DNA from 3 places in the Geobacillus sp. LEMMY01 genome. Region 3 is predicted to be linked to each of the others. Evidence: riboswitches for the same ligand, from Rfam matches in the RefSeq annotation. Region 3 holds a riboswitch; each other region holds the start of a gene.
The links. Region 3 has a riboswitch for S-adenosylmethionine ahead of B1A75_RS08435 (phosphoadenylyl-sulfate reductase). Riboswitches for the same ligand answer to the same signal wherever they lie in the genome.
Positions count from the first base shown of each region.

Region 1: it holds a riboswitch for S-adenosylmethionine, as region 3 does, so the genes downstream of both, B1A75_RS07555 (methionine ABC transporter ATP-binding protein) here and B1A75_RS08435 (phosphoadenylyl-sulfate reductase) in region 3, are expected to answer to the same signal.
Region 2: it holds a riboswitch for S-adenosylmethionine, as region 3 does, so the genes downstream of both, mtnK (S-methyl-5-thioribose kinase) here and B1A75_RS08435 (phosphoadenylyl-sulfate reductase) in region 3, are expected to answer to the same signal.

Region 1 covers NZ_MVKA01000012.1:10,853-21,081, reverse strand. Annotated here, with positions in the region: gene sufC (Fe-S cluster assembly ATPase SufC) at 1-511, opposite strand, end outside; gene B1A75_RS07575 (carboxymuconolactone decarboxylase family protein) at 747-1,109, opposite strand; gene B1A75_RS07570 (hypothetical protein) at 1,285-1,476, shown strand; gene B1A75_RS07565 (MetQ/NlpA family ABC transporter substrate-binding protein) at 1,604-2,455, opposite strand; gene B1A75_RS07560 (methionine ABC transporter permease) at 2,470-3,138, opposite strand; gene B1A75_RS07555 (methionine ABC transporter ATP-binding protein) at 3,128-4,156, opposite strand; SAM riboswitch class I at 4,247-4,356, opposite strand; gene B1A75_RS07550 (sterol-binding protein) at 4,430-4,777, opposite strand; gene B1A75_RS07545 (thioredoxin family protein) at 4,934-5,248, opposite strand; gene B1A75_RS07540 (toprim domain-containing protein) at 5,245-5,604, opposite strand; gene gcvH (glycine cleavage system protein GcvH) at 6,000-6,383, opposite strand; gene B1A75_RS07530 (arsenate reductase family protein) at 6,478-6,855, opposite strand; gene B1A75_RS07525 (acyl-CoA dehydrogenase family protein) at 6,994-8,778, opposite strand; gene B1A75_RS07520 (acetyl-CoA C-acetyltransferase) at 8,866-10,038, opposite strand; gene B1A75_RS07515 (3-hydroxyacyl-CoA dehydrogenase/enoyl-CoA hydratase family protein) at 10,066-10,229, opposite strand, start outside.
Region 2 covers NZ_MVKA01000007.1:87,552-97,780, reverse strand. Annotated here, with positions in the region: gene B1A75_RS05180 (PAS domain-containing sensor histidine kinase) at 1-1,760, shown strand, start outside; partial or broken gene B1A75_RS05175 (methylated-DNA--[protein]-cysteine S-methyltransferase) at 1,750-2,241, shown strand; gene B1A75_RS05170 (ABC transporter permease) at 2,416-3,429, opposite strand; gene B1A75_RS05165 (sugar ABC transporter ATP-binding protein) at 3,371-4,921, opposite strand; gene B1A75_RS05160 (sugar ABC transporter substrate-binding protein) at 4,918-6,078, opposite strand; gene mtnA (S-methyl-5-thioribose-1-phosphate isomerase) at 6,065-7,132, opposite strand; gene mtnK (S-methyl-5-thioribose kinase) at 7,214-8,404, opposite strand; SAM riboswitch class I at 8,544-8,712, opposite strand; gene B1A75_RS05145 (carbon-nitrogen family hydrolase) at 8,807-9,619, opposite strand; gene B1A75_RS05140 (pyridoxal phosphate-dependent aminotransferase) at 9,717-10,229, shown strand, end outside.
Region 3 covers NZ_MVKA01000014.1:3,980-14,208, forward strand. Annotated here, with positions in the region: gene B1A75_RS08375 (PX domain-containing protein) at 1-234, shown strand, start outside; gene B1A75_RS08380 (precorrin-2 dehydrogenase/sirohydrochlorin ferrochelatase family protein) at 440-1,081, shown strand; gene B1A75_RS08385 (PhzF family phenazine biosynthesis protein) at 1,078-1,899, shown strand; gene bshB2 (bacillithiol biosynthesis deacetylase BshB2) at 2,082-2,735, opposite strand; gene B1A75_RS08395 (YojF family protein) at 2,749-3,096, opposite strand; gene B1A75_RS08400 (arginase family protein) at 3,262-4,029, shown strand; gene B1A75_RS08405 (acylphosphatase) at 4,196-4,480, opposite strand; gene B1A75_RS08410 (sirohydrochlorin chelatase) at 4,569-5,315, opposite strand; gene cobA (uroporphyrinogen-III C-methyltransferase) at 5,326-6,102, opposite strand; gene cysC (adenylyl-sulfate kinase) at 6,251-6,862, opposite strand; gene sat (sulfate adenylyltransferase) at 6,875-8,035, opposite strand; gene B1A75_RS19295 (hypothetical protein) at 8,063-8,230, opposite strand; gene B1A75_RS08430 (phosphate transporter) at 8,190-8,318, opposite strand; gene B1A75_RS08435 (phosphoadenylyl-sulfate reductase) at 8,334-9,041, opposite strand; SAM riboswitch class I at 9,167-9,271, opposite strand; gene B1A75_RS08440 (DUF1128 domain-containing protein) at 9,401-9,625, opposite strand; gene B1A75_RS08445 (low molecular weight protein-tyrosine-phosphatase) at 9,978-10,229, shown strand, end outside.

The DNA.
Region 1 (10,229 bases), on a different contig from region 3:
CGTCCAAAATGGCGATTTTCGGCTCAAGCATCATCAGCTGCAAAATTTCGTTCCGCTTTTTCTCCCCGCCCGAGAACCCTTCATTCAAATAGCGGTGCGCCATATCCGGATTCATTTCAAGAAACGCCATTTTTTCATCAAGCTTGCGGATGAATTTCATGAGCGAAATTTCGTTGCCCTCGCCAAGCCGGGCATTGATCGCAGCGCGCAAAAAGTCAGCGTTCGTCACCCCGCTGATTTCGCTCGGGTATTGCATCGCCAAAAACAGGCCGGCGCGCGCCCGCTCGTCGACTTCCATCTCGAGGACATCTTGGCCGTCAAGCGTCACCGATCCTTCTGTCACTTCATATTTCGGATGGCCCATAATGGCCGATGCCAGCGTCGATTTCCCCGTTCCGTTCGGACCCATGATGGCGTGGATTTCCCCGCCTTTGACTTCCAAGTCAACTCCTTTTAAAATTTCTTTTCCCTCCACGGCGACGTGGAGATTGCGAATCGTCAAGACTGCCATGCAACATACCTCCAATTCCCGATTGAGAGTCATCCTAGCTCGCTGGTCTTCTAGCGATCGCTCATTCTCATTTTATTCTCATTACAATTTTATAACAAATGAAAACTGTCTGCAACTTTCCCGCTCTGTTTTCACTATGACCGTGTGAAAAAACAGCGCCTTTTATTATTTTACACGAAAACCGCAAGCTTGTACGAGTTTTTGCAAAAAAAAAAGACCCCGTTTTTTCCGGAGTCTAGTGAGTCGTCCGCAGCTCGCGGAGGCATTCTTGCACGAGCGTCACCGCCTGGCTCATCGCCGCCCCGCCGCCAAACGCGGCCGCCACCGCGCACGCTTCCAAAATTTCTTGTTCGGACGCTCCTTCATCGAGGCAGCCTTTCGCATGGTAAATCGTGCAATATTCATCCTGCGTCGTCAAGCTGATGCCAAGGGCGATCAATTGTTTTTCTTTTTTCGACAGCGCTCCCTCAGCAAAACAAGCTTCCGTAAATGCGTTAAACCGTTCCGCCACGTTTGGAAGTTTTTGGGTAAACACTCCAAGCCCTTCCTTGTAGTGGCGAAGCGCCGTTTCGACCGATGCATGTGTTCCGTTGTTCATCTCCGTTTTCCTCCTTTGTTCGTTTCTGCTGTTAGTATGCATGGAGGAAAACGAAATTAAACAACGAATAGTATTCAAAGCATGTGGAAACATCACCGTTTCGCTAACATAGATGGAACGTCATGATGAAAACCGCCTGTTCTGTTCAACTTCCATCATAATGGGAAAGGGGGAAATGCCATTGATTCGTTGGGTTGTCTTTGCCTTAACAGCCGCTGCCGCTTCGTTTTTGGCGTGGATCATCATCGGCAACACCCTCGGTGAACGAGGAGACGGCGCCTTCAGCTTAACGGCGGTGATCGCCCTGCAAAACTGCGTCATCATCGTGATGCTCGCCGCCGTACTGGCGCGCTTGAACGGCCGATGAGGCAGTGGAAAAAGCGGGTCGGCGGCGGCGTCCTCGCATTGAGAGCCGTTTTGAACTTTGCCGCTTTCTTCGTGTAAGGGGAGCGGCTTTTTGGGGACAAAAAAGAAACGGAAGCGAAACGCTCCCGTTATTGATTGTTTTCCGCCGCTGGAATGACGGCGCCGTGGTATTTTTCTTTAATGAAATCTTGGATTTCTTTCGATTGCAACACTTCGACAAGCGTTTTAATTTCTTTCCGGTTTTCATCGCCTTTGCGCACCGCAATAATGTTTACATACGGATTGTTTTTCGGCGACTCAACGGCGATCGGGTCTTTCGCCGGATCCAAACCGGCATCAAGCGCATAGTTGGCGTTGATCAGAACCGCATCACCTTCGCCGTTTTTGTAAATTTGCGGCAGAAGCCCGGCGTCGACATCGGCCTTAAATTTTAAATGCTTCGGATTTTCGATGATGTCATTGACCGTCGCTTTCGTTTTATCGACGCCCGGTTTCAATTTAATGAGCCCTTTTTCTTGCAGCATCGATAAAATGCGGCCATGGTCGGCGACCGAGTTGCTCATGATGATCGTCGCGCCGTCCGGCAGTTCTTCAATGCTTTTATATTTTTTCGAGTATAAGCCGATCGGCTCGATATGAATGCCGCCGGCGTTGACGAAATCATAGCCATATTCTTTCTTTTGCGATTCTAAATACGGAATGTGCTGGAAGTAGTTGGCATCAATTTCTTTATCCGCCAACGCTTTGTTCGGCAAGATGTAATCTTGGAATGTGATGATTTCCAAGTCAATGCCTTTTTTCTTCAAAATCGGTTTCGCTTTTTCCAAAATTTCCGCATGCGGCACGTTCGAAGCGCCGACTTTCAGTTTCACCAATTTGCCGTCTTCGCCGCCTTCCGCGTTGTCGTTATTGTTGCCGCCGCATGCCGCCAAAGCGAGCACAAGAATGGCAGCGAGCAAAACACCCAACCATTTCTTCATCGATCGTTCCTCCTTTATCGTTTATCTATTTTCGAAGTGACAAAGTCACCGATCAACTGAATGACAAACACAATGACTAGAACCAACACGGTCGCAATAAACGTCACATCGTTATGGTTGCGCTGGAACCCTTCCAAATACGCCAAGTTCCCAAGCCCGCCGGCGCCGACGACCCCAGCCATCGCTGTATAGCTGACGAGCGACACCGCAGTGACGGTAATGCCGGAGACAAGCGCCGGCAATGACTCCGGCAGCAACACTTTCCAAATAATCGTCCACGTTGAGGCGCCCATCGCTTGGGCTGCTTCGATGACGCCTTTATCAATTTCGCGAAGAGCGATTTCGACCATGCGGGCATAAAACGGCGCAGCCCCAATGACGAGCGCCGGCAGCGCCGCATTGGCGCCAAGCATCGTCCCGACGAGCCATTTCGTAAACGGAATGAGCAAAATAATTAAAATAATGAACGGAATGGAGCGGAAAATATTGACGAATGCGGCGATGACCGCATTGGCCGCCCGATTCTCCCATAGGTTGCCCTTTGATGTCAAAAATAAAAGCAATCCGAGAATGATCCCGAGGACGAAAGTGGCCGCCACCGCCACTCCCGTCATATACAGCGTCTCGACCGTCGCCGCCCACATCGTCTCCCATTGCACGTTCGGCAGGAGGTTAGCGAGCATCGTGAATCACCTCCACCGCCACTTGCTGGCGTTGAATATAGTCAAGCGCCCGGCCGATTTCATCCTTCGCCCCGTCGAAGTGCACGAACAGCACCCCATAGGCGCCTTGATGGGTTTGCGAAATTTTTCCTTGCAAAATGTTGACATCGACGGCAAACTGGCGCACCACTTCGGTGATGAGCGGCTTTCCGGCGGCCGCGCCGACGAACGTCAGCTGCGCGATCAGCCCGCTCGGGTATTGGCCAAACAAATGGGAAATCGCTTCTTCTGTCTCCTCCGGCTCGATCAGCTGCTTGACAAACCGTTTCGTAATCGGCTGCTTCGGATGGCGGAAGACGTGCAGCACTTCTCCTTGCTCAACGATTTTGCCGCTTTCCATCACCGCAACGCGGTCGCAAATTTTGCGGATGACGTGCATTTCATGGGTGATGATCACAATCGTGAGCCCGAGCCGCTTGTTGATGTCGACAAGCAAGTCTAAAATCGCATCGGTCGTCTGCGGGTCCAACGCCGATGTCGCCTCATCGCACAGCAAGACTTTCGGGTTGTTGGCGAGCGCCCGGGCGATGCCGACCCGCTGTTTTTGTCCGCCGCTTAGCTGCGACGGGTATGCATCCTCGCGCCCGGAAAGGCCGACAAGCTCGATCAATTCATCAACCCGCTTGTTCCGCTCCTCCTTCGGGACGCCGGCAATTTCAAGCGGAAAGGCAATGTTTTCCCGGACCGTGCGCGACCAAAGCAAGTTGAAATGCTGGAAAATCATCCCGATTTCTTGGCGCGCCTTGCGCAGCTCCCGACCTTTGATGCGCGCCATATCGCGCCCGGAGACGATCACTCGGCCGCTCGTCGGCTTCTCGAGCCCGTTGAGCAATCGGATGAGCGTGCTTTTCCCCGCGCCGCTGTAGCCGATGATGCCGAAAATTTCCCCTTCGCGAATCTCAAGCGACACGTGGTCGACGGCCGTGACCGAGCCGTTGGCGGCTTGATATATTTTCGTCACTTGTTCGAGTGTAATCATCGTTTCACCTTCCTTCCCCCAAGGCGGCAGAGCGCAAAAAGAAAACCTTTCTGCCCGCAGAGAACAGAAAGGTATTGTGCACCATTCCGTCTCTTATCTCTCAAAGCAGGCCGCTTTGTGTGAATTGGCACCATTTCAGCAGATGCGCTGACGGTTGCCGGGCTTCATTGGGCACATCCCTCCACCTCTCTTGATAAGAGCGCAACAATCGCCTATTCAATTGATTACGAGTGTGATTGTATCATTGCTTGTCGAATCGTGTCAACATATTTTTTATCCGACGTGCCGATACGGCTTGGCCAAATGGAGGAGCGACTCAAGCAGCAACATATGGCGGAAGCTTCCTGACACGTACACTTCACGCAGCCGGACGAGCTGCTGCAACTTCAGTTCGCCGTTTAGCAAGGACGCGAGCGCTTCTTTAGAGCCGCGCACCGTCAATGTTTTCCGTTCATCGTTTTCCATCCCTCTAGCGGCTGATTCCTTGCCGATCAACAGCAAGGCGGTTTCGTCATCGCTTTCAAACCGAACACACAGTTGCTCATCCGGCACAATCGGCAACAAATGGCGCAATACTTGCATCCGTTCCACGAACTGCCCGACCAATTCACGCACTTCCATTGAACATCCTCCCCCTATCTCTCCTTGTCTCCTTAATATTTCCATGCAAAGGGGGAAGAATCCTTTACAAAAATCTCGACAACCGTGATGGCGAAAAGGCACTAGTTTTGTCATTTCCCAAGAAATATGTCAAACGGCGTCAAAAAAAGCAAATCGTCAGTGCGGCAAACGGGCTTGAATCACTTCGTACAAATACGGAACGGAATGAAAGGCATACCACTTGCCTGCGATCGTTCCGTCCCTAAAAAGAAGCAGGCAAGGAACGCTTTCAATTTTCCACTCAGCCGCCTGCTCAGGGATATAGTTGATGTCCGTTTCGTAAAACGGCAGCGCCGGAAACAACTGTTCCACCACAACAAGCATTCGCTTCGCCAGCTGGCATGTACCGCACAGCGGTGTATACAAATAAAGGGCTAGGAGCGGCTCGTCTCTCACAACCCGTCTGATCTCTTTTCGGTCAATCGGTTTCACTCGCCTCTTCCTCTCATGAGCGATTCGATGCGGACGTCGAAATGAGCGCGCAACAGTACTTGCGCCAAATGCCAATGCGGGGCGGTCGCCACTTCGCGATACGCCCGGTCAATGTAAATATGCTCTGCCTCTGGAAACATACGGCGAAACTGCCGGCGCAATTTTTCCCCCGCCTCATCGGCATCGGCCAACACGTATACATCGTATCCTTCCAGCTCATCAGCCAGCTCCTCAAGGCGCGCATCACTGATCGTGCCGTTTGTGCAGACGATGACGACCGGTTCGTTCAGCACCGCCGCCACCTTTTGCTTGTCTGATCTCCCTTCGACGATGATCACTTTTTCCGTCCGTCGCATGTCCGACCCACCTAACTTCAAAGAGGATACTATTATTGTATGTCCTGCGCCGGCCAAATGTTGAAAAAGAAAAGCAACGGCCATCCACCGTTGCCTTCTTCACATCATCCCGCTTTCCCGTCACAATCGACATCTATTGCATCTTTTGATCCGGTTCAACGGTAGCGGTCGCGTCTTTCAACATTTTCATATCGGGTTGTCAACTCGACAGACGCCCCCGAAGCAGAAGGGCTGATCCGTCGCCCAAGCAGCCGAGCAAGCCGCCGGTCAGCTTTCCGGTCTCCCAGCCTGTACTATGGATGAACATCGGTGGCAGCGTCAGCGCGAGCACCTCTGTTCCATCAAAATTTAGTATGTATATCGGGTTCCGGAATCAAAGCGAAAGCGGCACGAACTTATCCTTCGTTGATCATCGCCTCGTATTGCTCGGCCGTCAACAAATTGTCGATTTCGCTCAAATCTTTCGGTTTGACGACGATCATCCATGCTTTGTCATACGGCGATTCGTTCACATATTCTGGATTGTCGTTCAGCGCCTCATTCACTTCGACCACCGTGCCGCTGACCGGCGCGTACAGTTCCGAAACGGTTTTCACCGACTCGACGCTGCCGAACGGCTCGTTCGCCGTCAGCTCCGTTCCAACTTCCGGCAGTTCGACAAAGACGATGTCGCCCAACTCCGATTGGGCAAAATCGGTGATCCCGATCCGCACGTTGTCTCCTTCCACGCGCACCCATTCATGTTCTTTCGAGTAACGAAGTTCTTTCGGCGTGTTCATCGAATCCCTCCATTGCGACAAAATGTATTCCTTTTCATCATAACCGATTTTCCGCAAAAACTCACCGAATCCGCCCTATTTCTCAAAAAATTTTTTATGTCGCCGCCGGCGGCCGCTGAGCGAAAAACGCCTCATACTCCTGTTCGCGAAATCCGACAACAACCCGCTCGCCATCCGTTAAAATCGGCCGTTTCACCAGCATTCCATCGGAGGCGAGCCAGTCAAGCATCTCCTCTTCCGAAGCGCGATCTAGCTGATCTTTCAGCCCGAGCTCGCGGTATTTCATCCCGCTCGTGTTAAAAAATTTCCTAAGCGGCAGCCCGCTTTGGCGGTGCAAACGGGCGAGCTCCTCTTTCGTGAGCGGCTCGTCGACTAAGTGCACCGTCCGCACGTCAACGCCGTGTTCATCGAGCCAACGCTTCGCCTTTCGGCACGTTCCGCATTTTGGATACCAATAAAACGTCAGCGCCATCGCCATTCCCCCTTTTTAACAGTGTTGGATGATCCATCATCCGCGGCCGAGTTGAGCGCTGTCACATCCGCTTCACCCAAACTGAACGCCCGCTTCTTATAACAAGAAGTACCAGGCCATGCCTGGTACTTCTCATTATCACACAATATACCGTTCCGCTTCAATGAGCGCGGCGGCCGCTTCGCGTTTTTTCGCGATCACGTTGATCGGCGTATGGCGCGTCAGCCGGCGGAGAGCTGCGAGCATCATCCGAAGCGTATCGCCTTGTTCGACGGCGACGAGTGTTTCTTTCGCATGGGCTTCAATTTCATTGAACGCTTCTTGGCAGAAAATTTGCGTATACAACACTTTTTGTTTGTTTTTCTCCTCACCGCTCGCTTGAATCGCTTTTTCCGTGCGCAACAAGGCTGACTCCATCGCGTAAATGTTCGAGACGATGTCGGCGATGTTGACAAGCACTTCTTGCTCTTCTTCAATGCGCTGGCCATACTTTTGCGCCGCTAAGCCAGCCACCATCAGGGCGATTTTTTTCGCGTTGCGCACAAGGTATTTCTCTTGATCAAGCACACCCGAACCCGGCTCTTCCGCCGTCATCATCATCAGCTCTTCTTGCAGCTGCTGCGCTTTTTGGAAGAGCGGCAACTCGCCTTTTACCGCCTTTTTCAAATACATGCCCGGCACGAGCAGGCGGTTGATCTCGTTCGTCCCTTCAAAAATGCGGTTGATGCGCGAATCGCGGTAGGCGCGCTCGATTTCGTACTCTTGCATAAAGCCGTACCCGCCGTGGATTTGCACGCCTTCGTCAACGATGTAATCGAGCACTTCCGTAGCGAAAAACTTGTTCAACGAGCATTCGATCGCATATTCGGCGATCGACTTCGCCACTTCCTTGCCATCTTTCGCTTTTTCCGCATCAAGCAGGCCCATCCGTTCATCGAACAAACCGACCGTGCGGTAAACCGAGCTTTCGGCGGCATACAGGCGCGATGCCATGGTCGCGAATTTTTCCTGCGTGAGTGTGAATTGGGAAATCGGCCGTTTGAATTGCTGGCGCTGATTGGCGTATTTGAGCGTGATCTCCAACGCCCGCTTCGCGCCGCCGACCGCCCCTAACCCAAGCTTGTAGCGGCCGATGTTCAAAATGTTGAAGGCAATGACATGGCCTTTACCGACTTCACCGAGCACATTTTCTTTCGGCACCGGCACATCTTGCAAAATGAGCGTTCTTGTCGACGAGCTTTTAATCCCCATTTTCTTTTCTTCCGGACCAGTCGAAACGCCCGGGAAGTCGCGTTCCACGATGAACGCGGTGAAATGCTCGCCATCAACTTTCGCATAAACGACAAACACATCGGCAAAGCCGGAGTTCGTGATCCATTGTTTTTCCCCGTTTAGAATGTAATGCGTGCCTTCCGCGTTTAATCTCGCCGTCGTTTTCGCGCCAAGAGCGTCAGAACCCGATCCCGGCTCCGTCAAGGCGTAGGCGGCGATTTTTTCGCCGGTCGCTAAATACGGCAAATATTTTTGTTTTTGTTCTTCCGTGCCAAACAACACGATCGGCAGCGATCCAATGCCGACGTGCGCCCCGTGCGAAATCGCAAAACCGCCGGCGGGCGCCATTTTTTCCGCAATGATGGCCGAGCTGACTTTGTCTAGGCCCAAACCGCCGTATTCTTCCGGAATGTCAGCGCTTAACAAGCCGAGCTCGCCCGCTTTGCGGAGCAATTTCACTGAACGGTCAAACTCGTGGTTTTCCAAATGCTCGAGCTGCGGCAACACTTCGTTGTTGACATACTCTTCCGTCGTTTTGGCGATCATATGATGTTCGTCGGTGAAATCTTCCGGCGTAAAGACGCGCTCCGCCGGAATGTCTTCAATCAAAAAGCTGCCGCCTTTGATCGCTTCTTCCATCGTTTTGGCCATCGTTGATTTCCTCCCCCGAAATAGATCGTGATTGTCCGGGCGGCAACGCCGCCCAGCAGTGCTTTCCTCATCCGAAAAATCGCGAAACTACAGCAGCTCAAACACGCCAGCCGCTCCCATGCCGCCGCCGATGCACATCGTGACGATGCCGAACTGCACGTTGCGGCGCCGCATTTCGTAAAGCAAAGACAATGTCAGCTTCGCGCCCGTGCAGCCGAGCGGATGGCCCAGCGCAATCGCCCCGCCGTTGACGTTGACGATGTCCTCATCCAGCCCAAGCTCGCGGATGACTTGGATGGCTTGCGAGGCGAACGCTTCGTTCAGCTCGATCAAGCCGATGTCGGACAGCTCAAGGCCGGCCAGCTTCAATGCTTTCGGCACCGCGGCAACCGGGCCGATCCCCATCACTTCCGGCGGCACGCCGGCGACCGCAAACGACCGGAACTTGCCGAGCGGCTTCAAGCCGAGCGACTCCGCTTTTTCGCGGTCCATCACCATGACCGCCGCCGCCCCGTCGCTCATTTGCGACGCGTTGCCGGCGGTGACGGTGCCGTTTACCGCAAACGCCGGGCGCAGTTTCGCGAGCGTTTCCATATTCGTGTCCGGGCGCACGCCTTCATCTTGTGCAAAGACGACTTTCTCTTCAACGAGTTTGTTGCCTTCCACTTTGCGCACCACGACTTCCACCGGCACGATTTCTTCATTGAATTTTCCTTCAGCAATCGCCTTGGCGGCGCGCTGATGGCTGCGCACAGCGAACGCGTCTTGGTCCTCGCGGCTGACGCCGTATTTTTTCGCCACTTGCTCGGCGGTGTGCCCCATCGACATGTAGTATTCCGGCGCCTCCTCAGCCAAGCGAGCGTTCGGGCGGACGACATGCCCCATCATTGGCACCATGCTCATCGATTCAACACCGCCGGCGATGACCGTATCGGAATGGCCGAGCATCACCCGTTCCGCCGCATAGGCAATCGCCTGCAAGCCGGACGAGCAATACCGGTTGATCGTGATCGCCGGCACGGTATACGGCAGCCCGGCGAGCGCGCCGATGTTGCGGGCGATGTTCAATCCTTGCTCCGCCTCGGGCATCGCGCAGCCAATAATGAGGTCATCGATATTTCCCTCATAATTTCCTGCACGTTTTAACGTTTCTTTGACGACGAGCGCCCCTAAATCATCCGGCCGCACATGGGCGAGCGTCCCTTTTTTCGCTTTGCCGACCGGTGTGCGCGCTCCCGCGACAATGACCGCTTCTCTCACGCCAATCCCCCCTTGATCTCCTCCGCTTTAGTTGCGGAGCGGTTTTCCTTTGACAAGCATATGCTGCATGCGCGCTTGCGTCTTCGGCTCGCCGATCAAGCTTAAAAACGCCTCGCGCTCAAGATCAAGCAAATATTGCTCGTCGACTGCCGTCCCGTACGGCACCTTGCCGCCGGCTAGAACATACGCCA
Region 2 (10,229 bases), on a different contig from region 3:
TTTTGTTTCGCGACGTATTCAACCGCGCCGTTGACGGCATCGTCATTTTCGATGAATTTGGGCGGTTTATCGATGTCAATCCGGCGTTTTCGATGAGCTTGAACTTGGAAAAAGGCAAACTGCTCAATTTGTCGTTTCAGCAGTTCGTCGCCCGCGAATGCGCCAATGAGTTCGCTCGGCTGCTCGCGGAAGTGAAAGAAAAGGGAACGGCCAAAGGCGAGTTGTCGCTTGTCCGCCCGGACGGAACGGTGAAAATGTTTGAGCTGACGGCGACTTCCAACGTCTATAGCGGGTTTTACATGGCCATTATGCGCGATGTGACAGAAAGAAAAAATATGGAAATCAAGTTGCAAAAAAGCGAAGAACGGTTCCGGGCTATTTTCGAACAAGCGCATGAGGCGATCCTCATTTGGGACGATTTTGGCTACATATTGAACGCCAATCCGGCGGCGAGCCGGACGTTTGAGCTGCCCTTGAATTTGCTTGTGCGCCGCAATTTGTTTGATTTTGTCGACTATGGGGACGAAAAGGTGAAACGCATTTTCAGCGAGTTCCGCCGCAAAGGGGAAATCCGTGACGAGCTGACGTTTCATATGCCGAACGGTGAGGATAAGCAGCTCGAGTTCACAATGAAAAAAGGAGCGATCGACGGGTACCACCTGACGATTTTCCGCAATGTGAGCGAGCGGCGGAAAATCGAGCGCGAGTTGCGCGAAAGCGAGCAAAAGTTCCGGAGCATTTTCGATCATGCGATGGATGGCATTTTGCTTTGGGATGCGCAGCATCGGATCATCGACGCCAATCCGGTTGTCTGCGGCATTTTTTCCGCCGAAAAGGAGGCGCTGCTTGGCCGGATGGTGGTCGAGCTCGTTCCGGAGCGGGCGCGCCGCCAGCTCAATAAGCTGCTTCAACAATGCCAACGCACCGGCGAAGCGAGCGGCGAGGTCGAATTTTTCGACGAGGGAAAAGGGAGAATTATTGAGTTTTCACTGAAAAAGGAAGTGATTCCCGGCGTCGGGATGATGATGCTGCGCGATGTGACCGAGCGCAAGGAGATGGAGCTGCAGCTGCGCAAGTCGGATACGCTCAACGTCGTCGGGGAATTGGCTGCCGGCATCGCCCATGAAATCCGCAATCCGATGACGGCGCTAAAGGGCTTCATTCAGCTGTTGCAAGGAAGCATTGACGGCGACTATTCGATGTATTTTAATGTCATTATGTCGGAATTGAAGCGGATTGAGTCGATCATCACCGAGTTTCTTGTCCTAGCGAAGCCCCAGGCGGTGCAGTACAAACAAAATGATATCTGCAAAATTATGCAAGATACGATCGATTTGATCAGCGCCCAAGCGATGATGCACAACGTGCAAATCATCGCCGACTTCGAGCGCGGGCTGCCGCCGGTGTATTGCGAGCCGAACCAGCTGAAGCAAGTGTTCATCAATATTTTGAAAAACGCCATCGAAGTGATGCCAAAAGGCGGGGACATTACGGTGCGCATCACCCGCGCCGGGTGCTATGTGCGCATCTCCATCACCGACCAAGGATGCGGCATTCCAAAAGATAAAATCAAAAAGCTTGGCGAGCCGTTTTATACGACGAAAGAACGCGGCACCGGCCTCGGCTTGATGGTCAGCTATAAAATCATAGAAGAGCACCAAGGGAAAATTGAAGTGGAAAGCGAAGTCGGCGTCGGCACGACGTTCCATATCACGCTGCCGATCGAACGAATGGAAAGAGAGGACGACGATGACGATTGAATATGCAGTATACCGCTCAGAGCTGCTCGGCGACATTTACATCGCCTCCGACGGCGACGCGATTGTCAAAGTCGAGCTGTTTCCAGAAGAATGGCGCGCGTTCGCCGGCGAACATCCGGCTGTCAAAAGCCAGTCGCCGCTTCTTGAACGCGCGCTTAGGCAGCTGGATGAGTATTTCCACGGTCGACGCCAAGCATTTGACTTGCCGCTGAAGTGGAAGGGAACAGCCTTCCAAGAAGAGGTGTGGGCGGCGCTTTGCCGCATCCCGTATGGCGAGACGGCGACATACGCTGACATCGCCGCGCAAATCGGCCGCCCGAAAGCGGTGCGCGCCGTCGGCCAGGCAAACCGGGCGAATGAACTGTCGATTCTCGTTCCGTGCCACCGTGTTGTCGGCAAAAACGGCGCTCTCATTGGCTATGCCGGAAGCCGCACCGATGTGAAGGCGAAGCTGTTGGAGCTTGAGCGGCGCTACAAGCAGAGAGGCGGTTGCTTTTCAGTTCGCGGAACAGGCATCGGTTCGGGCGGCGTTGCGCGCAGACGAGGAAAGACACAGACGCTGCGTTGAGCAGGCGGGAAGGAAAGTGCCTAGCCGCTTGCCTAGAAAAACGCGTCTGCCCCCGGGGGCGACATCCACGGGGGCGGAGATCGGGCGTTATTTTTTTTGCCAATGCGACAAGGCGAGGGCGCCGACTAAAATGGCGCCTTTTATAATGTCTTGGGCGTAATACGGAACGTTCATCATCGTCAAGCCGTTCAGCAACACGCCCATTAAAATCGAGCCGAACAATGTGCCGATGACGTTCGGCTTGCCGGCGCCAAAGACGGAAAAGCCGATGTAGGCGGCGGCGACGCTGTCCATTAAAAGCGAGGCGCCGGCCGACACTTGCCCGGTGCCGATGCGCGAGGCAAGGACGATGCCGCCTAAGGCCGCAAAAAACCCGCTGATGACGTATGCATATGTCCGATAGCGGTTGACCGGGATGCCTGAGAGCCTTGCCGCCTCGCGGTTTTCCCCGGTCAAATAAAAGAGGCGGCCGGGTTTCGTGTACGTTAAAAACAGATGAGCGGCAATGACGACAAACAGCATAAGCAAGACAGAAAACGGCACGCCGAACAGCTCTCCTTGGCCGATAAATAAAAAGGAAGGAATGAATTTGCCCGGCGCCGTGCCGCCATCGGGCAGCGGCATGTCGTTGTAGATCGAAAACCCTTTCGTATAGGTGAGCTGCACGCCGTTAATGGCGTACATCGTCGCCAACGTCGCGAGCAAGTCCGGCAGCTTGAATTTGACGATCAATAGCGAGTTCAAAAGCCCAACAGCAATGCCGAGCAACAGCGGCACGAGCAAGGTGACGAAAATTTCTTGGCGATATAAAACGAGCGCCGCTGCGCTCGCGATCGTTGCTAGGCTCACCGTCGAGCCGACGGACAAATCGAAGCCATCGACGATGAGCGAAAACGTAATGCCGATCGCCACGAGCGTCACGATCGAAATGGACCGCAAAATGTCACTGAAGTTTTCATACGTAAAAAATCGGTCTTGCGTGATGCCGAAGTAGGCGATAACGGCAAGAATGGCCAACAAGGTGCCGTGTTTATACAACAATTCAAGAATGGACGGCGCCGTTTTTTTCGACGGCGTCGCGGAAACGGCTGGCTGGCTCATGGATCTCACCTCCGCTGCAATAGTAAACGAGCTGTTCATACGTCAGTTCAGCGGCCGGCAGGCGGGCGAGCAACCGGCCATCGACCATGATATAAACTGTGTCACAAACTTCCAGCAGCTCATGAAATTCGCTTGAGAAATACAACACCGTTTTCCCTTGATCGGCGAGGGAGCGAATGATGGAAAACACCTCTTGCTTCGCATGGACGTCGATCCCTTTGGTCGGTTCGTCAAACAAAAAGACGCGTGCGTTTGTGTTGAGCCATTTGCCGATGACGACTTTTTGTTGATTGCCGCCGCTCAAGTGGCGAACGACGGTGGTGCTTGACGGCGGATGAACACCTAGCGAGCGGACGAGCCCGTCGGCTTCAGCCGCTTCTTTCGCCCGGCTGATCCATTGCCAGCGCGACAGGCGGGAAAGAAGGCGGACGGTCAAGTTCGTTTTCACTGACTCGGGCAAAAACAACCCTTGTTTGCGCCGTTCTTCCGGGATGAGGCAAAGGCCGGCGTCGATGGCTTCATAAGGCGATGAGAACACATAGCGTCTGCCATCAATCTCCCACTCGCCGGATGTGTTCCGGTGGGCGATGAGGCTTTCGGCAAGCTCCGTCTTGCCGGCGCCGACGAGGCCAGCGATGCCGACGATTTCGCCGCGGTGGGCGTATAGGTCGACTGTTGTCTCGGTTTTGTCGATCAAAATTCCGCGGGCGGCAAACGCGATGTCGCTTCCGTATGTGCGTGCTTGTTTCGCGGCGGCGGTCCGCTTCGTTCCAGTCATATGAAGGACGATGTCCTCAAGCGGCAGGCTGCGGGCGCCGCCGTGATAGACGACGCGGCCGTCGCGCAAAATCGTCAGCCGGTCAGCGATCTCCTGAACTTCTTTCAGCTTATGAGAGATGTAAATAAAGCCGACGCCTTGCTGCTTCAGTTCATCGATGATGGCAAACAGACGCCTTGTTTCCGCCTCGCTTAAGGCGGCCGTCGGTTCGTCTAGGATGATATAGCGCGCGTTGGATGACAGCACTTTGGCGAGCACAATCAGCTGCTTTTCATGGAGCGAGCAGTCGCGAACCAATTTCGTCGGCGGCAACGACAGGCCGACGCGGCGAAGCAGGGCGGCGGCCCGCTCTTTTTCTTGACGCAACGAGCGAATCGGCCGTTGCTTCACATGGACGAACTCGTCCGCCGCTACATTTTCGTAAATCGGCAAGCCGGGAAAGAGCGCTGTGTCAACTTCTTGAACGACGAGGCCGATGCCGGCTTGTTTTGCTTCGCGCGGCGATGAAAACGTGTATATCGTACCGTCGATCGTGATCGTACCAGCATCGGGCGGAATGGCGCCGGCTAAAATGTTCATGAGCGTGCTTTTGCCGGCGCCGTTCATGCCTAAAAGGGCGTGAACTTCGCCCGGGCGGACGTCAAAGTTCACGCCGTCAAGCACGCGCACGGCGCCAAACGATTTTTCCATGCCCCGCATTGACAACCCGTTCATTTTTTGTTCACCTGAGCCTCCAACGTTTTCATCCACGGCGAGATGGCGACATTCGATTGCCCCCAGCCCGGAATGTATTGCGATAGCTCATTCATCGACACTTGTTTGTCCGGAAGGTCGGACCGTTTCACTAAATGCGGCTCGAGCGAGTAAATGTTCGGCGTTTTTTCGCCGGCAATTTTTTGATACGCGAAGCGCACTTGGACGCGGCCGACTTCGGCTGGGTCGGTCGCCGTTGTCGCCACCCACGGGCTGTTCGGTTTTTGGATCATTTGCAAGTCTTCATCGCTTAAATCGATGCCGTACACTTTAATTTCCGTGCGCCCGGCTTGCTCGATGGCGCGCGTCGCCCCTTTGGCGAACTCGTCCCAAGTTGCGAAGACAGCGTCAATGTCGCCTTTGTTCGGATATTTTTTCAAAATCGCTTCCATCTGCGTTTGTGTGTCCAAAGCTGTGTTGGCGCTCGCCGTGCCGAACTTGGCGATTTCTTTAATGTTCGGATAGCGTTTTTTGAACGCGTCATAAATGACATGGCGGCGTTCCATCGGGGTAAAGCCGCCGACCCAAATCGTGACGATGTTGCCTTCCCCGTTTAAGTCTTCCGCGAGCGTTTTTAATGTTTTCCAAGCGAGGCTGTAGTCGTCTTGGTCGATGACGGTGACGCCCGGAATGTTTAGGTCGTTATCAAATGCGACGACCGGGATTCCTTTTTCGACCGCTTTTTTCACCGGACCCTCGAGCGCATCGGCGCGGCCGTGGTCAAGCAAAATGGCGTCAACATTTTGCGTAATGGCCGTCTCGACGTACGATGCCATTTTCGTCAAATCGTTGTCGGCGTTGTAAATTTGCACTTCGCCGCCGAATTTTTGCACTTGTTCTTTGACGCCGGCGATGTATTGCGATGAGAACGTGCCGATCGACATTTGCATAATGGCGGCGATTTTCACCGGCTTTTTCAGCTTTTCCGGAATGGACGCTTGCTCGTCGCTTGTTGCCGTCGAGTGGCTGGATGTCGTTTCCGTTTTGTTGTTTGTGGTCTTCGCTTCGTTGGCTGGCTTGGAGCTCACGGCATCTTGCTCGTTTGTGCAGCCGGCTGAGATCGAGAACACGGCAAAGAAAAGAAGAAAAAGGAAAGATAAGGCCTTAAATCGCTTCATGTTGCTCCTCCTTTGTGAATAATGATGGCAGTGTTGCGTTGTAGTCGCCGCGGACGATGCCTTTTTCGGTGATGATCGCGGTAATGAGTTCGTTTGGCGTCACGTCAAACGCCGGATTGTATACGTTGACGCCTTCCGGGGCGATGCGCACGCCGGCGATGTGGGTCACTTCATCCGGATGGCGCTCTTCGATCGGGATGTCCGCACCTGTTTTCGTCGCCAAATCGATCGTGGACAACGGCGCAGCGACGTAAAACGGAATGCCAAACGACTTCGCGAGCAAGGCCAGGCCGAACGTGCCGATTTTGTTCGCCGTATCGCCGTTTTGCGCGATCCGGTCGGCGCCGACGATGATGGCGCCAATGCCTTTCGCCTTGATCGTTTGCGCTGCCATGTTGTCGGTGATGAGCGTCACATCAACGCCCGCTTGCATCAGTTCCCAAGCGGTCAGGCGCGCCCCTTGCAACACCGGCCGCGTCTCGAGAGCGTAAACGGATAGTTCAATTCCTTTTTCTTTCGCCAAATAAAACGGGGCGAGCGCCGTTCCGTAGCGGGCGGTGGCGATCGAGCCGGCGTTGCAGATCGTCATCACCCGATCGCCCGGACGAAAGAGCGACAACGCGTATTCGCCGATGCGGCGGCACACATCCTCATCTTCCACTTGAATGCGGATCGCCTTATGGATGAGCGCCGTTTTTGCCTCGTTGACGGAAAGGGCGTCGGCCGCAACGGTGACGAGCCGATCGAGCGCCCAAAACAAGTTGACGGCGGTCGGCCGGGCGCTGGCTAGGTAGTCACGATCTCGTTTCAAGCGGCGGCGGAATTCATCGAGCGATTCGGTGTCATAGCTTAAAGCGGCAAGCGCCAGGCCATAGGCGGCGGTGATGCCGATCGCCGGCGCGCCGCGCACTTTCAGCGTGGCAATCGCCTCATAGACGTCTTCCAGAGTGTGCAAGTCGATATATTCGATGATGGACGGAAGCTTTTGTTGGTTTAAAATCGTCACATGTGTCTCGCGCCATTCAACGGAGCGTGGGATGGCAAAGGTGCTCATCGCCATCTTCCTTTCTCTTTTTTTGGTTTGTCCGGGTCAGCGCCGCGCATCTTGCATCGAGACCCGGACGATTGTATGTCATTATCGTTCCGTTTCGGCAAACAGCCGGCGGAAGCCGTCTGTTCCCGTCAATTCAGCCCGCTCTACGATCAAGCGGCGGCCGAGGCGGAGCGCATGCCGCTTGGCAGCAAGGCGCACCTCTTTTTGCTCAATGCCGTCAAGGTCGGCGACGTGGGCGAGGCCGATCGTCCGGCGGATGACTTCGCAGCCGGCAAAGCCGACGGCGTCGATGAACGCGTGCCGAAGCACGTCCTCGAGCAAGCCCGGCGTCGCGGCGTACGTTTCCACGCTCTCGGTGCGCCAAAGGTTTGAGAACACGGACGCAAAGACGTCCCATGTCCGGTTGATGTGGTCAAAGAGCGGTTGGCGCTCTAATTCAGGGCGGGACAACGCATTTAACAGCAAATTGGCGAAAAATTGGCCAAGGTCAAACCCGATCGGACCGTAAAAGGCGAATTCCGGGTCGATCACTTTCGTTTCGTCATCGCTGGCGAAAATGCTGCCGGTATGCAAATCGCCATGCAAGAGCACATCGGCTTCGGTTAAAAACTTGCGCTTCAGCTTTGCTGCTTCTAGGTGGAGGCGGTCATCGCGCCAAAGCGCTTCAACGTCTGGGCGCAATTCGTCTTCAAAGTTGTTCGTTTCATGGTCAAAAAACGGGTCGGTGAAGACGAGGTCTTCGGTAATTTTGCACAGTTCCGGATTGACGAAGCTTTGCGCCAATTTCTTTTTCTCTTGCTGGTTCATGCCGAAGTCAGACGTATAAAACGCCGTTTTGGCGACAAACTCGCCGATATGCTGGGACAAAAGCGGATACGTTTTCCCTTCGATCAGCCCTTTGCGGGCGATTTGCAAACGGGATAAGTCTTCCATCACCGTAATGGCGAGCGATTCGTCAGAATAGTAGACTTTCGGCACGTATTGCGGCACGTAGCTCGCAAACGTGCGCAGCGCGTTGCTTTCAATGACGGCGCGCTTTAACGTGAGCGGCCAGCTTTCGCCGACAACTTTGGCGTACGGCAACGCTTGTTTGATGATGACGCCTTGTTTCGTTTCTTGATCGACGATATGAAAGACAAGGTTCAAGTTCCCGTCGCCGATCTCGCGGCATGCAAGCGGCGCCCCGTCGCGGAATAAGCCGAGGCGGACAGCGAGCGCCACCGCCTTCGGTTCGGTCAGCGGTTCGTAAACCGATGTTTGAACAGTGGTCATTTCCTTGTTCCCCCTTTTTTCATTTCGCTCGTTTTCAAATGCCGGTTCTGACGCGCGCTAAAAACTCGGCGTTTCCGGCAAATGAAAAAGCCTCTTTCGCATACGGAAAGAGGCTTGAAGATTCATTCGTTCTTCGCGCCTCTTATCTTTCAGAAAGACATCGGTCTTTCTGTTGGACTTAGCACCGTGCCCTGCGGAAGCATGACGCTTCCGGCGCCGCCCTTGGCGTGCGCCCTATCTCACGATAGTATTACGGTCGGTTGCTGGGCTTCATTGGGCCAATTCCCTCAGCCAACTCTTGATAAGAGTACCGATTTCTCGTATTCAGTTTTTGCAATTTTCACGATGTTATCAATCGTTTGGTTGTTTGATTCGAATGATACATGGTCGATCAATCGATTGTCAATACGTTTTGAAAAATTTTTTTGCCGCTTCGTAGTCATGCGGCCGGCGGTCGGCAAACACCGGGATGCGCGTACGGACGTCCGCAACGAGTGCAGGATCAATGTCCGCCGCGACAATGCCAGGCTTCTCATCCGCCTCGGCGATCACTTCGCCCCATGGGTCGATGATGAGCGAATGGCCGGCGAACACGTTGTTCGGGTCGCGCCCCGCCCGGTTGCAGGCGATGACGTAGCATTGGTTTTCAATCGCCCGCGCCATCAGGAGCGTCCGCCAATGGTGCAGGCGGGGAAGCGGCCATTCGGCGACGACAAAAAGCACTTCCGCCCCAGCCAAAACATGGGCGCGAATCCACTCCGGAAAGCGGATATCATAGCAAATGACCCCGGCGCATGAAAGCCCGTCGAGCGAAAACAAGCCTAAGCTGCTTCCCGGCTGCAAATACAAATGTTCATCCATCAATTGGAACAGATGGAGTTTGCTATATTCACTGACGATTTGACCGCTCCGGTCAGCTACGATCATCGTGTTCGTCACGCCGGTTGTTGTTTTTTTAGCGACCGAGCCGGCGACGAGATGGATGCTGTGTGCTTGCGCTAGGCGGGAGGCGAACGCTTTCGCCCGTTCGGCGCCTTCGTCGGCAATCTCATCTAGGCGCGTCAAATCGTAGCCGGTCGTCCATAATTCCGGCAGCACGATGATATTCGCGCCGTCCTTGACGGCCGATTCAATGGCGCTTTCCGCGCGCCGTTCGTTTTCGTTCGGGTCGCCAAACGCAATGTCAAGCTGAAGGCAGGCGATGCGGATCGTCATGAGTTTTCACCTCGAAAAAATTTTGCTTTACATTTTGCTTTTTACGATATATGATGTTGCACTAGAATTTCAAGAATTTTTTAAGAAGGTGTGGGCGATGACGATCGAAATTCCTTTTTCCGAGCTGCTTGAGCAGTTGCCGAAGCAATTTTTCGCCTCGCTTGTCGCGAAAGTCGGGGAGAAAATCAAGGCCGGATGCGACGTGATCAATTTAGGGCAAGGCAACCCGGATCAGCCGACGCCAAAGCATATCGTTGAGGCGATGCAGCGGGCGGCGGCCAATCCGAAATATCATAAATATTCGCCGTTTCAAGGCTACTTCTTTTTGAAAGAAGCCATCGCCGCGTTTTACGCGCGTGAATACGGGGTGAACATCGATCCAGACCGCGAAGTCGCCATTTTGTTCGGCGGCAAGGCCGGGCTTGTCGAGCTGCCGCTTTGCCTCGTCAACCCGGGCGATGTGGTGCTTGTCCCGGATCCGGGCTATCCGGACTATTGGTCGGGGATCGCGCTTGCCCGCGCGCGGATGGAAATGATGCCGCTTGTTGCGGAAAACGGTTTTTTGCCGGACTATGAAGCCATTCCGGCGGCAGTGGCCGACCGAGCGAAG
Region 3 (10,229 bases):
AAAAAAATCACAAAAGAACAGTTTAAGAAAGAATGGAAACAGTTACATAAAAAGAAACAGTGGATGACGAAAGAAGAAAAACAGCAGCTTCATCTGCTTCATGAACAAACGAGACAGGCTATGGAGAACAATGATCAGGAGGCCATGAAAAAACTGCTCCCGCAATGGCTCGATCATATGAAAAAGAAAAATGAACGGTTGGCGAAATGGCTTCAGGAAGTGAAACAAGGATGATATAATGAAGAAAAAGGCCGTGTTCGATGCACGGCTTCTTTTTTTCTTCATCTTGCTTTTCAGCGAATGTTGCGGCGGACAATGGCTTCGTCAACAGTTCACAGCTCGAGTGCAAGCGATCAAGGAAAAGAGCCGTGTTCGTTGGTCGAGAGGATCGGGCCCAAAACCGGCCAAAGGAGCGTCTGTATTGCGGGAGGAGAAAGCGATGGGATATCCAGTGATTCTTCAGCTTCGCGGCCGCCGGGCGGTCGTTGTCGGCGGCGGGAAGGTGGCGGCAAGGAAAATTCATGGATTGTTAGAGGCAGGGGCGGAAATCGTGATGATTGCGCCTGAAGCGGAGCCGGAGCTTCAAGCGTTGGCCGCGGGGGGGATGATCGTTTGGAAGAAAAAGCGGTTTGACCGAGACGATTTGGCGGGGGCCTTTTTGGTGATTGCCGCGACGAACGATCGCAAGGTGAATGAAGCGGTGACGCAAGCAGCAGCACCCGGTCAACTCGTAAATGTCGTGGATGATCCGGAGCGGTGTGATTTTCACGTTCCCGCTGTTGTCCGCCGCGGTCCGCTCACAATTGCCGTGTCGACCGGGGGGGCAAGTCCGGCGGTTGCTCGCCGCATTCGCCGCGAGCTTGAGGAGAAGTATGGCGAAGAGTACAGGCCGTATCTTGAGTTTTTGCAACGGGCCCGCGGCATCGTATTGCGCGAAGTGGAGGACGCCGAGGGACGGAAGCGGCTGTTTCAGGCGCTCGCTGCTGATTCCTTCCGGCAGCGCGGCCGATGGGATGAAGAGTTGGCTCAGCTATTGGCGAACGAAAAAAAACGAAACGGGGAAAGAGGGGAAGAGCAATGAACATTCCGATGTATATTGTCGATGCGTTCACCGACCGGCCGTTTGCCGGCAACCCGGCAGCCGTCTGCTTGTTGCCGCAGCCGGTTGGGGATGAGTGGATGCAGCGTGTTGCCGCAGAAATGAATTTGTCTGAGACGGCCTTTTTAGTTCCACATGAGGGCGGCTATCGTCTGCGCTGGTTTACCCCTAAAGCAGAGGTTGATTTGTGCGGCCATGCAACTTTGGCGAGTGCCCATGTGCTGTGGGAGCGCGGGGAACACCGCCGAGATGAAGCGATTGCCTTTTTCACGAACAGCGGAGTATTGACGGCTATAAACAACGATGGTTGGATTCGGCTCGATTTTCCGAACGAAACGCCAGTGCGGGTTGAGTCGCCTCCTGCTGCGCTTGTTGGTGCCTTGCCAGCTGAACCGCTGTTTATCGGGCGCAACCGGTTCGATTATTTGGTGGAAATCGGCTCAGAACAGGAGGTACGCAGACTGACCCCGGATTTCCGCCTGCTTCAAGAAGTAGATGCGCGCGGCATCATTGTGACAAGCCGTTCAACGGCAGAAGAAATGGATTTTGTATCGCGGGCCTTTTTTCCAGCTCTCGGTGTGCCGGAAGACCCGGTTACCGGCTCCGCTCACTGTTGCCTCGGGCCGTATTGGGCGGACAAGCTTGGGAAAACGACGTTAGTCGGCTACCAAGCTTCAGCCCGAGGCGGCATTGTGCGGGTGATGGTGGCAGGCGAGAGGGTTCAGCTCGAAGGAAAAGCCGTCACCGTGCTGAAAGGGGATCTGGCCGCCGAGGCCGCTTTCGGATTGCAACCCATCTGAAACATTCCAGCGGAAACAATGCCTGTTCCGGATTCGGTTGGGCGGGCTGGTGTTTTCTTCACTGCCTATGCCAACGAAAAAGGCGCCCAAGCCTCACGTGAAAGGCGGGCTTCCTTTTTTCGGCGGCGGGCCGGCCGTGCCGGTTCAGCCAGCTTGGAGGTGCGGCCGGCGCCTGTATACGTTTAGTCATCCCACCGATACGTCCAAAACCGTTCCGTTTTGAGCCAAGCAAGCGCATCGCCGCGTTTGGATGCCGCCTGCATCAGTCCTTCGGTTTGCGAACGGTGGGCGCGAATGGCGGCCAGCTTCGTATCGATCACCGAGCTGACATCGCGCACGACATCCGGCTGGCCAAGGTCTTGTTCGCAGTTTTTCGCAAACGCAACGCAATGGACGGTTGGCCGTTCTTCTTTCGGCCAGCGCTTTAAGGCGCGGATGACAGCGGCTCCACACGCATCATGGTCGGGGTGGACGCTGTAGCCGGGGTAAAACGTAATGACAAGCGATGGATTCGTTTCCGCCACGATGGCGGCGATCCGGTCAGCCAGCTCTTCTTCATCCTCAAACTCGACCGTCTTGTCGCGATAGCCGAGCAGGCGCAAATCATGAATGCCGAGAATGCGGCATGCTTCCTCCAGTTCTTGCTTGCGGATGTGTGGAAGCGTTTCGCGGTTGGCAAACGGAGGCACGCCCATATTGCGCCCCATTTCTCCGAGCGTCAAGCAAGCGTACGTCACCGGCGTGCCGTTTTGCGCATGCTCGGCAATCGTTCCCGACACGCCGAACGCTTCATCGTCTGGGTGGGGAAAAACAACGAGCACATGTCGTTCGTTCAACGGAACTCCCTCCTTACACAAACGGTTCGTCGCTTAGTTCGAGGGCGACGGCCAATTTCCCTTGATCATCATGGCCTGCCAACAGTAATTGTCCTTTTTCTGTCCATTCCCAATGGGTCAGCCCTTCTGCGTACACCCAGCCAAGATCAAGCTTCAGTCCGACGCGGTATGGCCCGGGGCCGGTGATCTTGCCGCGGGTGAAGCGGATGCAGGCGTTGCGGATGTAGGCGCCGACGGAATAAAAGCCTTCGTTATGATGGGAGGCGTATGCTCCGTTCGTCGTTTCCAAATGAATATACACGTCACGATTGGCAAAACGATTCAGCGCCTCTTGCACGGCGGCCGTGTCGATCGGTTGCAAGCGGCTCCCTCCTTGCTGTTTGTTTTTCTATTATTGTACATGACCGAGGCGTGTGAGCGGAAATATTTCGACTTCTATTGTATAATCAAAATAGAGACACATCTTGGACTCATCCGCACCTACAAAGCGTTGAATGCTGATTCAACGAAAGAAAGGTGATGATCGATGGGGTTTCAAGGCAATGGTGTCACGATGCTTAATTTTGACGGCGTGTACCGGCCGCAAAAGCGGCTGTTTCAGTTTCCGCACGAATGGGTCGATCTCACTGATGTACCGGAGACGAATTTGTATTGCAGCGAAGTGGCGCTTGCTGAAATTGAGCGGCGGCTTGAGCGGCGGCGGAAGCGCGGGGCGGTGCTGATCGGCAGCGGAAACTACCATTATGTCACATATTTATTGCTTAAAGAGATCAACGAACCGTTTACGCTCGTTCTTTTTGACCGCCATACGGATGCTGAAGAAGGAGATGATGTCATTTCGTGCGGCTCATGGGTCTCCTATGCACTTAAGCATCCGCGGCTGCAAAAAGTCGTTATCGTTGGCCCAACTGCTTCTTCGCATCAACTCCGTTTATCTCCGAACATGACTGTTCTTCCATTTGATGATCATGATGAATGGCCAAAAGCGCTCATCGAGACCATCCCGACCGGAAGCATCTATATCAGCATCGATAAAGACGCTCTTCGCCGCGAAGACGCGGTCACGAACTGGGATCAAGGAGTGATTCCGCTATCCCGGCTGCTCGCCTGCCTCCGATTGCTCTTATTCCATAAAAAAGTGCTCGGCGTAGACATATGCGGCGAGTACCCGCCATCCGCTGTCGACGTGTTCGACCCGCTTTGTCGCGAAGCGCGGCGAAAAAATGAACAGGCGAACATGGCCATTTTGGAAACATGTTTCCATTATGCAGCGCCGCATTTGCGGCCGGCGTAATCGAGCGGCGAGAAGAGCGGGAAAGGCAGCACCGTTTTTGGTTTGGCGGTCAGAAAAGCAAGGGAGACGCTGTCCCTTCGGATTTTGGCGAGCGGGCCGGCGCTTCTGTCGGCTCGATGGCTGAAAAAGCCGGGAAGGCCGCTGCTTGAGGGGATGAGCCTAGTTGTCAAAAGCCGCTCCCGTACATAATGCGAAATTGTTTTTCATCGGGGCGGACATCGTGCGGCTCGATGTGCATGCGGGCGACTTTGGCAAACATCGTTCCGGCTTCAATGGTGTTCAAAAAGAGTTGAAGGGCGCTTTCATTCCCCTGAACTTCCATTTCCACTGTTCCGTCATCATTGTTTTTCACCCAACCGGTCAGCTGGCGCTTCAATGCTTCGTGTTGGACGAAGTATCGAAACCCGACGCCTTGCACGCGCCCTTCCACGATGACATGAACTCTTTTCACGCCGATGAGTCCTCCTTTATCACGGTTGTTCTGCTTCTATCATATAATAGATGAGGTCGAAAGTACATGAAAAAAGGAGCTTGATGGTTCAAGCTCCTTTTTTTACGGATGATAGCGATGATACTTGTTGTTGAATGTGCAGCACAAGCCGCGGGTGATAGCCTAGGTAAGAGCATAAACGCCACTGCTTGTCGGAAACAGAGAACCCTTGCAACTTCCGTTCGATCGTTTTCATTAAGACGCCGGTAAACAATAAGTACGGGACGACAAACACACGCCGATACGCCGATGCATGGGCTCGTTCGAGCCCTTCATCAAGCGTCGGGCGGATGGCAGCGAGAAAACAAACGTCCACGTGCGGCACGTTTGTTTTTTCTTTTAAAAGTGCGGCGATGGCGGACATGTCGCGTTTCGTGTCGGGATCGCTGCTGCCGCGGCCGACAAGAAGGATCATCGATTCGCCGTCAAGCGGTGCGGACTGTTCGCTGATGCGGTCGATAATGATGTCGATCATTGTTTCATGGACGCCGAACGGAGCGCCGCAGAGGATATCAACGGACGGATGGCGCCGTCTCGCGATGTCCAATGCCGCTGGAATATCGTGTTTGGCATGCCCTGCGGAAAGAAGGAGAAGCGGAACGACGATGACGCGTGTCGCCCCTTGGGCGACACAACGGTCAACGCCGGTGACAATGTCCGGTTCCGCGAGCTCGACAAAGCATAGCTCTTGAATCGGAATATCGATGGTCCTCCGGCACTGTTCGACGAAACGCGCCGCTTCATGGCGCGCAGCGGCAATGCGGCTGCCGTGGCTGACGTACAAAACAGCTTCCATCGCCATCGCCTCACGATGTTGCGCCAGCGGCTGCGGATGACGCGAGCAACTGCTCAAACCATTGAATGTTGGCCCGCAGCCGGACGACGTCTCCGATAATGATCATGCTCGGATTTTGGATGTTTTCTTTGGCGACGACGGCCGCGATCGTCGCGAGCGTGCCGGTGACGGTGCGCTGAGCAGTTGTCGTTCCCCATTCGATGACCGCCGCCGGCGTCTCCGGCGCTTTTCCATATTTCATCAGCTGGCCGCAAATGTATGGCAAGTGATGAACCCCCATGTAAATGGAGATCGTATCGATGCCTTTGGCGAGGCTTTCCCATTTGATCTCGTCACGACTTCCGTCGCGCCGATGCCCGGTGACAAAGGCGACGCTTGAGCTGAACGCGCGATGGGTGACAGGGATGCCGGCATAAGCCGCCGCCGCGATGGCGGAGGTGATGCCGGGAACGATCTCAAATTCGATCCCATGTTTGGCCAGCGCCTCGGCCTCTTCGCCGCCGCGCCCGAACACGAACGGATCGCCGCCCTTTAAGCGGACGACCGTTTTTCCTTTTTTGGCATGCCAGACGAGCGCATGGTTGATCGTTTCCTGCTGCATGGCATGGAAGCCGGGCAGCTTGCCGCAAAAGATGAGTTCGGCGTCCGGCTTGGCATATGAAAGCAACTCTTCATTGATGAGACGGTCGTACAAAATGACATCCGCCTGCTGGATGCATTTTAATCCTTTGACGGTAATGAGTTCCGGGTCGCCGGGGCCGGCGCCGACAAGATACACTTTGCCCATCGTTGTTTCAGCCCCTTCGTGCATGATTCAGCCAGCCGCCGGAAAGCGGCATGGATGCTCGGCTGCTTTTATTGTAAATGGTCTGCCTTGGGATGAAAACGACCTTGTCAAATGACCTCCCGTTCTTTTTTGGCAGGGGATGAGGGAATTAGTCTGTTTTCGCGGCCGGGATCATTCCTCGCTTGCGCAGGTAGGCGAGCACTTGCTCGGCACATTCGTCAACCGAATAACGGTGTGTTTCGATCGTCAGCTCCGGTGCTTCCGGCGCTTCGTACGGCGAGTCGATGCCCGTAAATTCACGGATTTCCCCGCGGCGGGCTTTTTGATACAGCCCTTTCGGGTCGCGTTTTTCGCATTCTTCAAGCGGGCAGTTGACGTAAATTTCGATGAACTCGTCTTCTTCGACTAAGCGGCGGACGAGCGCCCGGTCTTCGGCAAACGGCGAGATGAACGCCGTCAGCACAAACTGGCCGCTGTCGACAAACAGCTTCGCCACTTCGCCGATGCGGCGGATGTTTTCCGTCCGGTCGGCGGCGGAAAAGCCGAGATCTTTATTGAGCCCGTGCCGGATGTTGTCGCCGTCTAAGACGTAATTCTGAATGCCGAGCTCAAACAGTCGTCTGGAGACGGCGTTGGCCACCGTCGATTTGCCGGAGCCGGACAGCCCGGTGAACCAAAGGATGGCGCTATGATGGCCGTTGCGCTTGCGCCGGTCTTCTTTTGTGACCGATGTGTGATGCCAAACGATGTTCGTGCTCATCGCGATCCTCCTTTAGCGCGCTGACGGGGCGACCGTTTCGCGTTCTTGCAGCCCTTTGATCAAGACGGCGGCCACTTCCGGACGGCTGAACGTGCTCGGCGGCACTTGGCCGTTGCGCAGCATTTCACGAACTTTCGTGCCGGAAAGGACGACATGGTATTTCGCGTCATGCGGACACGTTTTTGTCGATGCCATCCCTTCGCATTTCGTGCAGTAAAAGCTATGTTCGAAAAAGAGCGGCGTAATGCCAAGCTCTTCAGCCGTAAAGTTCAAGAAGATTTTTTGCGCATCATACGTACCGTAATAATTGCCGACACCAGCGTGGTCGCGGCCGACGATGAAGTGCGTGCAGCCGAAATTTTTGCGCACCATCGCGTGGAAAATGGCTTCACGCGGACCGGCATAGCGCATCGCAGCTTGGAAGACGCCGAGGAAAACGCGGTCTTTCGGGTAATAGTTTTCCAGCAGCACTTGATAGCTTTCCATCCGGATGTCAGCCGGAATATCGTCCGCTTTCGTTTCGCCAACGAGTGGGTTTAAAAACAGGCCATCAACGATCTCGAGCGCGCATTTTTGAATGTATTCATGGGCGCGGTGAACCGGATTGCGCGTTTGGAAGCCGACAACGGTGTTCCAGCCAAACTCAGCAAACTTTTTCCGCGTTTCCGCTGGATCAAAATAAAACGCGGCGAATTGGCCTTTGTCGGTCCGTTTGACAAGCGTAATCTCCCCGCCGACATACACATCCGGCTTTTCAAACAGTTTGCGCACGCCTGGGTGAGCAAGTTCATCCGTTTTATAAACGAGCTTCGCTTCTTTCGTTTTGTCCGGGAGGTAAATGTCAGCAATCTCAATGACGCCGTAGACGTCGCCGCCATAAACAAGTTTCGCTTTGTCGCCTACCGAAAGCTCTTTCGCTTTCTCTTCCGTCACTGCAAGCGTGATCGGAATGCTCCAGACGGTGCCGTCAGAAAGACGCATTGTTTCAACAACCGCGTCGTAATCCGTTTTCGTTAAAAAACCAGTGAGGGGGCTGTAGGCGCCCGTTCCGATTAGCTCCAAGTCGCTCAGTTCGGCTTTGGAGAGCTCGATCGTTTTGGTCGCCTCATCAAGCGGATAGTCCGGATTCCAACGATTGATTAATGTACCGCCATGCGGGGTGCTTAAGCTCATGTTCATAACCTCCTAGATTGATAGATGTTAATTAAATGCCGCCGCCATGTTCGTGAAGCGAACGTTCTTCTTCGGCGACCGTTTTTTTAAGCTGATGACGCCAAGCGTCGCCAAGCAGACGCTCAAGATGGCGATGACCGTATAGACGTCGCTGTCAAACAGCAGCTTGACGAATCGGAATGGCGTCCGATTCATCAGCGACGCCCATCGAGGCCGCCGCGCCGCTCGCCTCGATGTTCATGGCGAAGAAAAAGGATGCGATCAAAGCAATGGCAAGGAGCATATCGTTTTTCTCTCCTTAAGCGAGATGAAGACCGCATTCCGTCTTCCCTTGGCCGGCCCAGCGCCCGGAGCGCAAGTCGTTCGGATCTGTAGCCGGCGTCGTGCACGGGGCGCAGCCGATGCTCGGGTAGCCGTGGTCATGAAGTACATTGTACGGAAGGTTGTGTTGATACACGTAATTCCATACATCCTTCCACGTCCAGTGAATGAGCGGACAAACTTTAATAGAACGGAATTTGTCGTCTTTGTTGATGTACTCGACATGCCGCCGCGTCGGCGATTGTTCGCGGCGCAAGCCGGAAATCCACGCCGTCACCCCGGTCAGCACCTCGCGCAGCGGAATGACTTTGCGCAGCTCACAGCATTTGTTCGGGTCGCGTTTCCAAAGCTCGTCGCCAAATTGCGCCTTTTGTTCTTCTAACGTTAGGCGCGGCTGTTTCATCACGATGCGAAGCGCCGGATATTTCTCTTTCACTTTTGCGATCGTATCATACGTCTCCCGGAAATGCAGACCAGTGTCCAAAAATACGATTTCCGCATCCGGCTTGACTTGGGAGATGAGATCAATAAGCACGATCCCCTCAACACCGAAGCTGCACGCGTATACGATCTCATCGCCGTATTCGCGATACGCCCAAGCGAGGACGTCAAGAGCCCCTTTTGTTTCATTATCGAACGGAAAAGACGGTTTTTCCGCCGTTTCCCACTGATCATACGTGAGCATCGGTTTCTCCTCCTCATAAAATCAAAGAAAATCCACATAATTAGTCGGATATATAGCGGCCAAACGGCAATTCGGCGGCAAAAATCCTTCCTTGCATTAACCAGAAAGAGCGGGAGAAAGGGCGCCCCTTATTTTACTAAAGATCTTCTTTAGCTGGAATTGGCACTTTGCTATAGGTGGCAGGTTGTCGGAGTTCATTGAGCCAATTCCTCCCTCACTCCCGAGCAACGTATGCAACGCATGTCATTTAATTGATTAAAATTTTAGCACAATTGACGATAATGTCAATCATAGTTTTTCGATAGGAATTGTTTTTATGCGAAACAGCTGCATTGCCTGCCTAGCAGCAGATGGGAACGTTATTTTTTGCGCAGGCTTCCGAGCTCTTCGACAATCGCCTGCATTTCGCTTGGGCTGAACGTCTCGCGTTTCATCACCATCTCGTAAATGTCTCTCAATTCATCGTACCATTCCTCGGAAAAATGGGACGGCTTGATGGCATCCAAGTTCAGCACTTTCAACTTTTGCTTCAGCTGTTCGATCATGTAGGCGACGTTTTCCGCCGACCGTTTTGATAAATCCATTGGTTTGCTCCTTTCATGGCAAGTTACTATGTATTGTACCATAGGTGCAGGAAGAATGGGGAGAGATTGCATGGCTTGCTTTTCTGATGAAAAACGGATGATGTGGTAAAATGTAGGTGCACATGCATAGTGCCAGTGTAGAAGGTTGGTGAAACACCGCGTTTTCTTCAAAATGGTTGTCGTGAACGCGCGGAAGAGTTGTTGATCCATTCGCGAAAGCTCCCCCCTGGAGTGTTTTTTCGTTACATCACCGACCTTCCTTCTAGGGCCAAAAAGGGGCTAGATGAAAAGGAAAGAAGGAAAACTAACGGTGGAAAGCACCGTGGACATAGCGAGAGGGGTGGCTGTTTGGATGATTAAAGTGCTGTTTGTTTGTCTTGGAAACATTTGCCGATCGCCGATGGCGGAAGCGGTCTTCCGCCATTTGGTGAAAGAGCGGGGGCTTGACGGGCTGATTGTCGTTGATTCGGCGGGAACAGGCAGCTGGCATGTCGGTGAGCCGCCGCATGTGGGGACAAGAAGGGTTTTGACTGAAAACAAGATCGACTACTCCGGCATCCGCGCCCGGCAAGTGAACCACCGTGACTTGGAAGAATTTGATTAC